Regions from separate parts of the Xenorhabdus bovienii SS-2004 genome, predicted to be linked through region 1. Evidence: predicted binding sites of a transcription regulator. Region 1 holds the regulator's gene; each other region holds the start of a gene.
What was found. The regulator PurR, encoded in region 1, represses purine synthesis genes. The targets are predictions, from matches to a motif close to CANGCAAACGTTTGCNTG.

Region 1 (3,219 bases):
GCCAGCAAACTGCCGCAGAGCAGACTCCAACCGCTTGAAGAAATCTCAATACAAGCAGTTGAGTGGAATCAGTTATCCAGAGCATACCTAGACAGCTAATGGAAAACAGAGATAAGCCGATAATAAGAACAGGCTTTCTTCCTAATCGGTCAGACAGTTGCCCCCATAACAACTGAGCAAAGGCAAAACCGCCAAGAAAAATGCTGAGACTCGCACTGATAGCACTTTCTGATGTATTTAACTCTGTTTTCATTACTCCAAAAGCAGGTAGATACATATCAATAGCCAAATAGCCGAGCATACTCAGGCCAGCGAGATAAAACATGAATGAAATGGAATTTTTATTTGTTGTCATTGTGTTAATAACTTGGTGTGGTAATTGATAAGAAGATACAAGGCTTATTCTATATGGCATGATTTTTACTTGTGAAACGGTAATATTTGCATCATGTTATGAAAAAAATTGAAAGGAATAAATATGTGGTCTGAATACTCGCTGGAAGTTGTTGATGCTGTAGCCAGAACAGGAAGTTTCAGTGCAGCTGCATCAGAACTTCATCGTGTCCCTTCTGCTATCAGCTATACGGTAAAACAACTCGAAGAATGGTTGGCTGTACCTTTATTTGAGCGTCGTCACCGTGATGTAGAATTAACGGAAGCGGGAGGTATTTTTGTTAAAGAAGCTCGTTCTGTTATCAAAAAAATGCATCACACTCGCCATCAATGTCAGCAGGTGGCTAATGGTTGGAGAGGGCAGTTCAGCATTGCCGTTGATCAAGTTGTAAAACCTGAACGAACGCTCCAACTTATTCTGGATTTTTACCGGCATTTTCCAGATATTGAGTTGCTTATCTATCCTGAAGTTTTTAATGGTGTGTGGGATGCACTGGTAGATGGACGGGTTGATGTCGCCATTGGTGCCACCCGCGCTTCTCCGGTCGGAGAACGATACAGTTTCAGGGATATGGGGTTTATGCCGTGGTTATGCGTTGCTAGCCCTGCACATGAACTGGTTTCGATAGCAGAAAAATTGCATGACGACCAGATGCGAGCTTATTCCAGTTTATGCCTGGAAGATACTTCTCGCAGCCTGCCCAAGCGTGATACATGGGCTTTGGATAATCAACGGCGATTGATTGTGCCTGATTGGGATATTGGGTTGGCTTGCCTGATGGATGGTCTATGTGTAGGAATGGTGCCCAAGCATCGTGCATTACCACTTATCCGCCGCGGAAAATTGATCGCACTTGAGCTTGAACAACCATTGCCTGATAGCCCATGTTGCTTGGCATGGTCGCAAAAAAGCCATTCACCAGCATTAAGCTGGTTGCTTGATTATCTTGGAGATAGTGAAACACTTAATGCTGAATGGTTGCAGGAGGACTGATCGTCAACGGCGATAATCGATGAAAGGCCCATCTGTAACAGATCGACGCTCAACAAGACGCGGATGCACTTCGATAGTTTGTACATTTTCACGTTTATTGATGATCCTGTCCAGTAACATCGAGAAGGCCATCTGTCCCAAGCGTTCTTTGGGCTGGTGGATGGTTGTCAGCGCTGGCGTGAAGTAGCGTGCATTGCGAATATTGTCATAACCAATGATGGAAATATCTTGAGGGACACGTAAACCTAGCTCATCGGCTGCACAGATTGCACCCATTGCCATCACATCGCCACCACAGAAAACGGCTGTGGGGCGATGTTTCTGATTCAGGATCTGATACATAGCTTGATAGCCAGATTCAGGCTCAAAATCGCCCTGCACAATCCATTCATTCCGAATGTCAATATTTGCCTCTTTCAGTGCCTTGAGAAAACCTTGATGACGCCCGCCACCTGTATTTCTTGCTAATGGTCCAGGAATGGAAGCAATATCACGGTGACCGCGTTCAATAAGATAGCGGCCGGCCAAATAACCACCATGGAAAGCGTTATCGATAATCGCATCGGTGAAATCTCCTCTAGATTCACCCCAGTCCATGACCACCATGGGAATATTGCGATAATCTTCTAGCATACCCAAAAGTTGTTCAGGATATTCTGAACACATTACCAGTAAACCATCCACACGCTTTTGAGCGAGCATTGCGAGATAAGCTTTCTGCTTGTCGAGATTGTTGTGAGAATTGCACAAAATCAACGTATAGCCTTTGCTATAGCAACTATTTTCAACGGATTCTATGATTTCGGCAAAATAAGGTGCCTCACTTGAAGTTGCCAGTAATCCGATGGATTTGGTGTGGTTAACCTTCAAACTACGAGCAACGGCGCTGGGAGAATAGTTTAATTCTTTTATGGCAGCCCAAACTGCGATTTTTGTATCTTCGGCGACGAAACGGGTTTTATTGATAACATGGGATACGGTTGTGGTCGAAACACCAGCGCGTTTAGCCACATCTTTAATCGTTGCCATGATAAAAAAGACTCCTGACCTTATGGTCTAAATTTATAGATCTTTGTTAATCGTTTGCCAGTATATTTATATAGGATGAAGGCTGGCAATAATTTAGCGGTAAACCTTGAATTTTGTCTGATCTAGCTCAAAAGTGAAAGCAATAATCGATGCTATAAAGTATATGCACTAAATGTCAAATGATGCTTTTTATGTAATAGGGTGAATAACCATTTAAAGTTTATGGTATTGCGGGGCCTTAGTTTTCACATTGAGGGTTTTATGGATATAGATTTGAAGTTGGGATTATTGACTGCCAGTAGCGCATTAGTAATGATTGTTACTCTAGCAAGTCTTTGCCTGGTCTAGAAAAAATTGAAGGGCAGCGTCGCCTGCTTTTGTTTTAAGGGTAAACTTTCGCTATCCAAGACTTATGGAATTGGGAAAGTCTACCCTTGCTATTTCAAACTGGCTTGAGCGTTTATCTCAGAAAACTTAAGCCAGATTTTCTTCAACAAATTTCCAGTTGACCAGAGCCCAGAAATGCTCCAGATATTGAGGGCGCGCATTACGGTAATCGATGTAATATGCGTGTTCCCAAACATCAACTGTCAGTACAGGTTTATCTTTACCAGTCAATGGAGTTGCGGCATTGGAAGTATTGACGATAGCCACGCTACCATCAGCTTTCTTGACCAGCCATGTCCAACCCGAACCAAAATTTTTCAGTGCAGCATCAGTAAACTGCTGTTTGAACTCAGTAAAAGAGCCGAAAGCACTGTTAATAGCGTCTGCAACTTTTCCAGTTGGTTCACCACCCCCGT
Region 2 (3,219 bases), 1.7 Mb from region 1:
TATGTGACTGGCGTGTCCAATGTGCGTGATGTTATTCCATTCCCACGGACACCAAGAAACGCAAGTTTCTAATGAATTAGCTCAATAATTGGGCAAAAATTAATTCTTTGAAAAGTCAACGAAAGTTGGCTTTTTTCATTTTATGATTCAAACCATACGAAAAAAGTTCCCTGTAATTTACATTTTGAAATATTTATTTACAAATTGTTACCAATTATTCGATTTTGTAGCATTTTGAGGGTAGATAAAATTCATTACCAATGGAACACTGGTCGCCGACTAATAAGACACTCAATGTCCATAAATAGTTCCAAAAATTTTTAGTGTTCTATTTCTGGCAGTGGCCGGTGTCAACATAACACCAATGAGGGTAATAATAATGAAACGCAATCTTCTTGCAGTGGTAATCCCAGCTCTGCTGGTCGCTGGTACGGCTAACGCAGCTGAAATTTATAATAAAGACGGCAACAAACTGGATCTGTACGGTAAAGTAGACGTTCGTCATCAGTTCGCTGACAAAAGAAGCGGTGAAGATGGTGATGATTCCTACGCACGTCTGGGCATCAAAGGTGAAACTCAAGTTAATGACCAACTGACTGGCTACGGTCGTTGGGAATACAACATGAAAGCTCACAAAGAAGAGGGTAAACAAGACTATGCTACTCGTCTGGCTTACGCTGGTCTGAAATTTGCTAACTACGGCTCACTAGATTACGGCCGTAACTACGGTGTTGTATATGATGTTAACGTATGGACTGACGTACTGCCTATTTTCGGCGGTGATTCCATGTCTCAGACTGATAACTTTATGACTGGCCGTTCTACTGGTCTGCTGACTTATCGCAACACTGACTTCTTTGGCCTAGTTGATGGCTTGGGCTTTGCTCTGCAATACCAAGGACAAAACAGCGATCGTACCAAAAACGAGCGTACTGAACCAACTAAAGCCAATGGCGACGGTTATGGTTTATCTACTACTTATGACGTAGGCTACGGTATCTCTGTTGGTGGTTCTTATGCTAACTCTGCACGTACCTTAAACAGTCAGCAGCATAACGCCGATGCTTTCGGCAAACGTGCGGAAGCATGGAACATCGGTGCTAAATACGATGCTAACAACGTATATTTGGCAGCTATGTACGGCGAAACTCGCAACATGACTAGCGCCAAAGTAAGCGGTTTTAACGACGAAGGTAAACTAGTTAAAGGTGATCTTATCGCTAACAAAACTCAAAATGTTGAGTTAGTTGCCCAATACTATTTCTCTGACTTCGGCCTGAAACCATCTCTGGCTTATGTTCAGTCTAAAGGTAAAGATCTGGGTGAAGGTGAAGACAGAATCAACCACGATCTGGTTAAATACGTTTCTGTAGGTACTTACTACTACTTTAACAAAAACCTGTCTACTTATGTTGATTACAAAATCAACCTGCTTAAGAAAGACAACGATCTGGGCATCAACGCTCGCAACGTATTCGGCGTAGGTCTGACTTACCAGTTCTAATTACAGTTGATGAATTGTTTAGCTCAAGGTTAAACAAAACCATCTCTGAAAAGCAGCGCTTAGGCGCTGCTTTTTTACGTTTTACTTTACTGTTTTTTATGACATTTTTTTCACTCCGTAAACTACTTCACAAGATTGTCTTCTTTTTGCTACAAATTGTTGGCAAACGAGTTCCTTGAGGTTACCCTGAGCGGTGTATAACTTATTTTTTGGGCTTAACTCTCCGAGTCTTGGAATCAAAAAAATGTTTGAAAAAATTACAGCAGCACCTGCCGACCCTATTCTTGGTTTAGCGGATAGCTTTAAAGCTGATCCTCGTGAAAATAAAATCAATCTGGGTATCGGTGTTTACAAAGACGAAACTGGTAAAACCCCTGTCCTGACCACCGTTAAAAAAGCAGAAAAATTCCTGCTGGAAAACGAAACCACCAAAAATTATCTGGCAATTAGTGGGTTACCTGAATTTGGCCGCGTCACTCAGGAACTACTCTTCGGCAATACCAGCACTATCATTACTGACAAACGCGCCCGTACTGTACAAAGCCCAGGCGGAACCGGTGCACTGCGCACTGCCGCAGATTTTATTGCTAAACAGACCAATGCAAAACGTGTCTGGATCAGTAACCCAACATGGCCAAACCATAAAGGCGTTTTCTCTAGCGCTGGGTTAGAAATCCGCGAGTACCAATATTACAATGCAGAAAAGCATGCTCTGGATTTTGATGGCATGTTGGCTAGCCTGTCTGAAGCTCAAGCAGGTGATGTTGTTCTGCTTCACGGTTGCTGCCATAACCCAACCGGTATCGATCCAACGGCTGAACAGTGGCAGAAACTGGCAGATTTATCTGCGGCAAATGGCTGGCTGCCTGTGTTTGATTTCGCTTATCAGGGTTTTGCCAGAAGTTTAGATGAAGATGCAGAAGGCCTGCGTATTTTTACTAAAAACCATAATGAACTGATCGTTGCCAGCTCTTACTCCAAAAATTTTGGCCTGTACAATGAGCGTGTAGGTGCCTGCACCATCGTTGCAACTGACAGCGATACCGCAGAAAAAGCATTCAGTCAGGCGAAATCTATTGTTCGTACTAACTACTCTAACCCACCGGCACACGGCGCTTCTGTTGTTACTACAATTCTGTCCAATGACGAATTTAAAGCAGAATGGATTCAAGAACTGGCGACTATGCGTGAACGCATTCGTCGTATGCGTCAGCTGTTTGTGAACACCTTGCAAGAAAAAGGTGCAAAACAAGACTTTAGCTTTATTATTAGCCAAAATGGTATGTTTTCATTCAGTGGTCTGACTAAAGAACAAGTTGATCGTCTGCGTGAAGAATTCGGTATTTATGCGGTCAGCTCTGGGCGCATTAACGTAGCGGGCTTAACACTGGAGAACATGGTTCCTCTGTGTGAAGCGATTGTTGCAGTACTCTAGTTTTTCTGAGTAGCAAGATCTCCCTCAATCACAAAGCCGCTGAAAAAGCGGCTTTTATCTTCCGAACAATTAAAAACGCATTAATCAATCTTGCAGGAATGGGTTAGTTTTACGTTCATGACCCAATGTTGACATCGAACCATGTCCGGGAATAAAGTGGAAATCATCACCTATTGGAATTACTTTTTCTTTAATGGATTGAATCAAATCATCATAATTACCACCCGGAAAATCCGTGCGGCCAATACTACCCTTAAACAACACATCTCCCATTGAGATT
Region 3 (3,219 bases), 450 kb from region 1:
AGCACCAATGAGCTGGCGAATTTCATCAACTTCTCGACCGTGGGCAATCAGTTCATTAGCATTAGGCATATCTATACCATAGACATTCGGGAAGCGAACTTCCGGTGCTGCCGAAGCAAAATAGACCTTCTTAGCGCCAGCTTCGCGAGCTAATTCCACAATTTGCTCTGAGGTCGTACCACGTACAATTGAATCATCTACCAACAAGACATTTTTACCACGGAATTCAGCACGATTGGCATTCAGTTTACGACGAACCGATTTGCGGCGTTCCTGCTGGCCGGGCATGATAAAGGTGCGCCCCACATAACGGTTTTTGACAAACCCCTGACGGTAGGGTTTATCCAGAATATGGGCTATTTCCAGTGCGGTATCACAAGACGTTTCAGGAACAGGGATCACGACATCAATATGCAGATCTTCCCATTCGCGGGCAATTTTTTCGCCCAGTTTCCGGCCCATCCGTAACCGCGCGTTATATACTGATATTTTGTCAATAAAGGAGTCAGGACGGGCAAAATAGACAAACTCGAATAAACAAGGCGTTAATGCAGGATTTTCTACACACTGGCGGGTAAATAACTGCCCTTTTTCAGTGATATAGATCGCTTCGCCAGAAGCCACATCACGCAGGAATTCAAAACCCAATGTATCCAGTGCCACGCTTTCCGATGCGACCATATATTCATTGCGCCCATCTTCCAGCACACGTTTCCCCAGAACCAAAGGCCGGATACCGTTCGGATCACGGAAAGCCACCAAGCCATGTCCAATAATCAGGGCAACACAGGCATAAGCTCCACGGATTTTTTTGTGCATCTCTGCAATCGCCGCAAAGATATCATCTGGCTCCAGTGGAAAATCCGGGAATTGGGTAAGTTCATTGGCAAAAATATTGAGCAGGATTTCAGAATCTGATGTGGTATTAACATGGCGGCGTGCATGTTCAAACAGCATTTTTTTCAACTTATGTGCGTTTGTCAGATTGCCGTTATGCGCCAGTGTGATACCAAAGGGCGAATTCACGTAAAAAGGCTGCGCTTCAGAGGCGCTGGAACTACCCGCTGTTGGGTAACGGACGTGTCCGATCCCAGTTGTTCCCTGTAAACGCAGCATGTGCCGTGTCTCAAACACGTCCTTGACCAAACCATTGGCCTTGCGTAAACGGAACTCATTGTTACCATCAATAGTTGCAATGCCTGCTGCATCTTGCCCACGGTGCTGAAGCACCGTTAATGCATCATAAATCGACTGGTTAACCGGTGTAAAACCGACGATACCGACAATACCGCACATGTAGTTTTTCCTCATCAGCCAAGCGGAGAGAGTGATTTCTCCGGTAGGAAACTCGACGCGTTTTGCAGGTAGTCAAAAAACCACCTGATAATTTGACTGAACTGTGGGATGAGTTGTGACTGTTGCCAATCCTCACTTTTAGGGAGCGGCGTGAAAGAATCTGCAATAAATAAAATTGCAGAAACAATTAATACACCACGCAGTGCCCCAAAACAGATCCCCAGAACCCGATCAGTACCTGACAGGCCTGTCCGCTGAACAAGTGAACCAAGCACATAGTTTACGACTGCACCAACAATCAGTGTTGCAATAAATAAGATAGCAATCGCTACCCCATTACGCACCAGTTCATCTTCCAGGCGGGTGAAATAAGCCGCCAGATAAGTATAAAAGTGACTTGCAACAAAGAAAGCACACCCCCAAGTGACCAGTGAGAGCGCTTCGCGAACAAAACCGCGTATCAGGCTAACCAGTGCCGAGAAACCAATGATGGCAATAATTGTATAATCAATCCAGACCATATTCTAATCCAAAACAGGCTCCCGACATTCAGGTCGGGCGCATTCTAACAGAAAACGAAAACGTTTGCGTAGCAGATTTTTCAGTCTACTGAAAATAATTCGTAACAGATTCAAAAACAACAATCGCCGCAAAAACCTAACCTGTAACTATCACGACGGGAAGCCAGACACTTCCCGTAAGACGCCAATAAGTCAGGGACTGTAGTTTTTGATTTGCCCTTGCAAACCCGTCAATTCTTTCAATTCAGGCAAAGTGGATTCAAGGGTTTGCCTTGATGCATTCGGCCCGACATAAATCCGCGTTAGTTCTCCCTGTACTGGAGAAGAAGGAATAACATAGACCTGATGACCCGAAAGACGCAGCTTCGCCACAATCTCATCCACTTTACCCGCATTCTTCAATGCACCAAGCTGAACAACATATGCCACTCCCTGCGGTGCCTTTACTGGCGTGGTTTTGCTTTCAGACTTAACTTCAGGTTTGGTTTCAGCCCTCGTTTCCCGTTTAACGTCCACCTTTGGCTGAGGATTGGGTTCAGATTTAACCGTCGCTTTGGGCGCTTGTGTGATCTCCACAGGCGGCGGTGCCATTGGCGCAGGCTCTGACAATAACGAACTGGACAGCATATCTGGCTGTAGCTCTTGTGCTTGCTTTGCCATCGCTTCAGCCGCCCCTTCCGGTGGTGTCGATGGCATATCCTGCGTCAGGGGTGCAATCAAATCGATATCTTCTTCATCACCAGGCTTGAGTGCCAGCGGGATGGAAGCAAACTGGCTTTCATTATGTTTCTTATCGCCGTCAAATAGCACCGGTAACACAATTATACCCAGTGCCACAAGAACGAGGGTTCCAACTAAACGATTTTGAAATTTACTTGCCACCTTCCTTCACCTCCTCCAGAGCCTCCATGACATGAGCAACAGTATGGAAAGAGCCGCAGACCACGATGATATCCTGCACTGAGGCTTCTGCCATGGCCTGATGCCATGCCTGCTCAACTTCCACAAATGTTCGGGCATCGCCAAGGTGCTCGGCCAATATGTTTGCTTCTGCCCCACGGAATTCATGCAATGATGCGCAGTACCATTCGTCAACCTGCTGGGCAAGACAAGCAAGCGTACCCGCTATATCCTTGTCTTCCAGCATGCCAACGACACCACGGATCTTACTGTCTGGTGCGCGGGGCAATTTTGCCAGTTTCTGTACTAGATAACCTGCTGCATGGGGATTATGTGCCACATCCAAAATCACCAGCGGGTTTTCCCTGACGATTTGGAAACGCCCCGGTAACTGAGCCTTACTTAACCCTTCACGGATCGCCTGTTCATTAATGGCCTGACTGACGTTATCATTCTGCTGCAACAGACAGTAAATCACTCCCATCGCTGTTGCAGCGTTCGC

Region 2: the regulator PurR is predicted to act here: its motif matches at 1,664-1,681, upstream of XBJ1_RS03420 (amino acid aminotransferase).
Region 3: the regulator PurR is predicted to act here: its motif matches at 1,871-1,888, upstream of cvpA (colicin V production protein).

The regions. Positions count from the first base shown of each region.
Region 1 covers NC_013892.1:2,467,167-2,470,385, reverse strand. Annotated here, with positions in the region: gene punC (purine nucleoside transporter PunC) at 1-355, opposite strand, end outside; gene punR (DNA-binding transcriptional activator PunR) at 479-1,387, shown strand; gene purR (HTH-type transcriptional repressor PurR) at 1,391-2,416, opposite strand; gene sodB (superoxide dismutase [Fe]) at 2,891-3,219, opposite strand, start outside.
Region 2 covers NC_013892.1:809,342-812,560, forward strand. Annotated here, with positions in the region: gene asnS (asparagine--tRNA ligase) at 1-72, shown strand, start outside; gene XBJ1_RS03415 (porin) at 380-1,504, shown strand; gene XBJ1_RS03420 (amino acid aminotransferase) at 1,749-2,939, shown strand; gene XBJ1_RS03425 (MBL fold metallo-hydrolase) at 3,024-3,219, opposite strand, start outside.
Region 3 covers NC_013892.1:2,921,028-2,924,246, forward strand. Annotated here, with positions in the region: gene purF (amidophosphoribosyltransferase) at 1-1,296, opposite strand, end outside; gene cvpA (colicin V production protein) at 1,311-1,817, opposite strand; gene dedD (cell division protein DedD) at 2,010-2,699, opposite strand; gene folC (bifunctional tetrahydrofolate synthase/dihydrofolate synthase) at 2,689-3,219, opposite strand, start outside.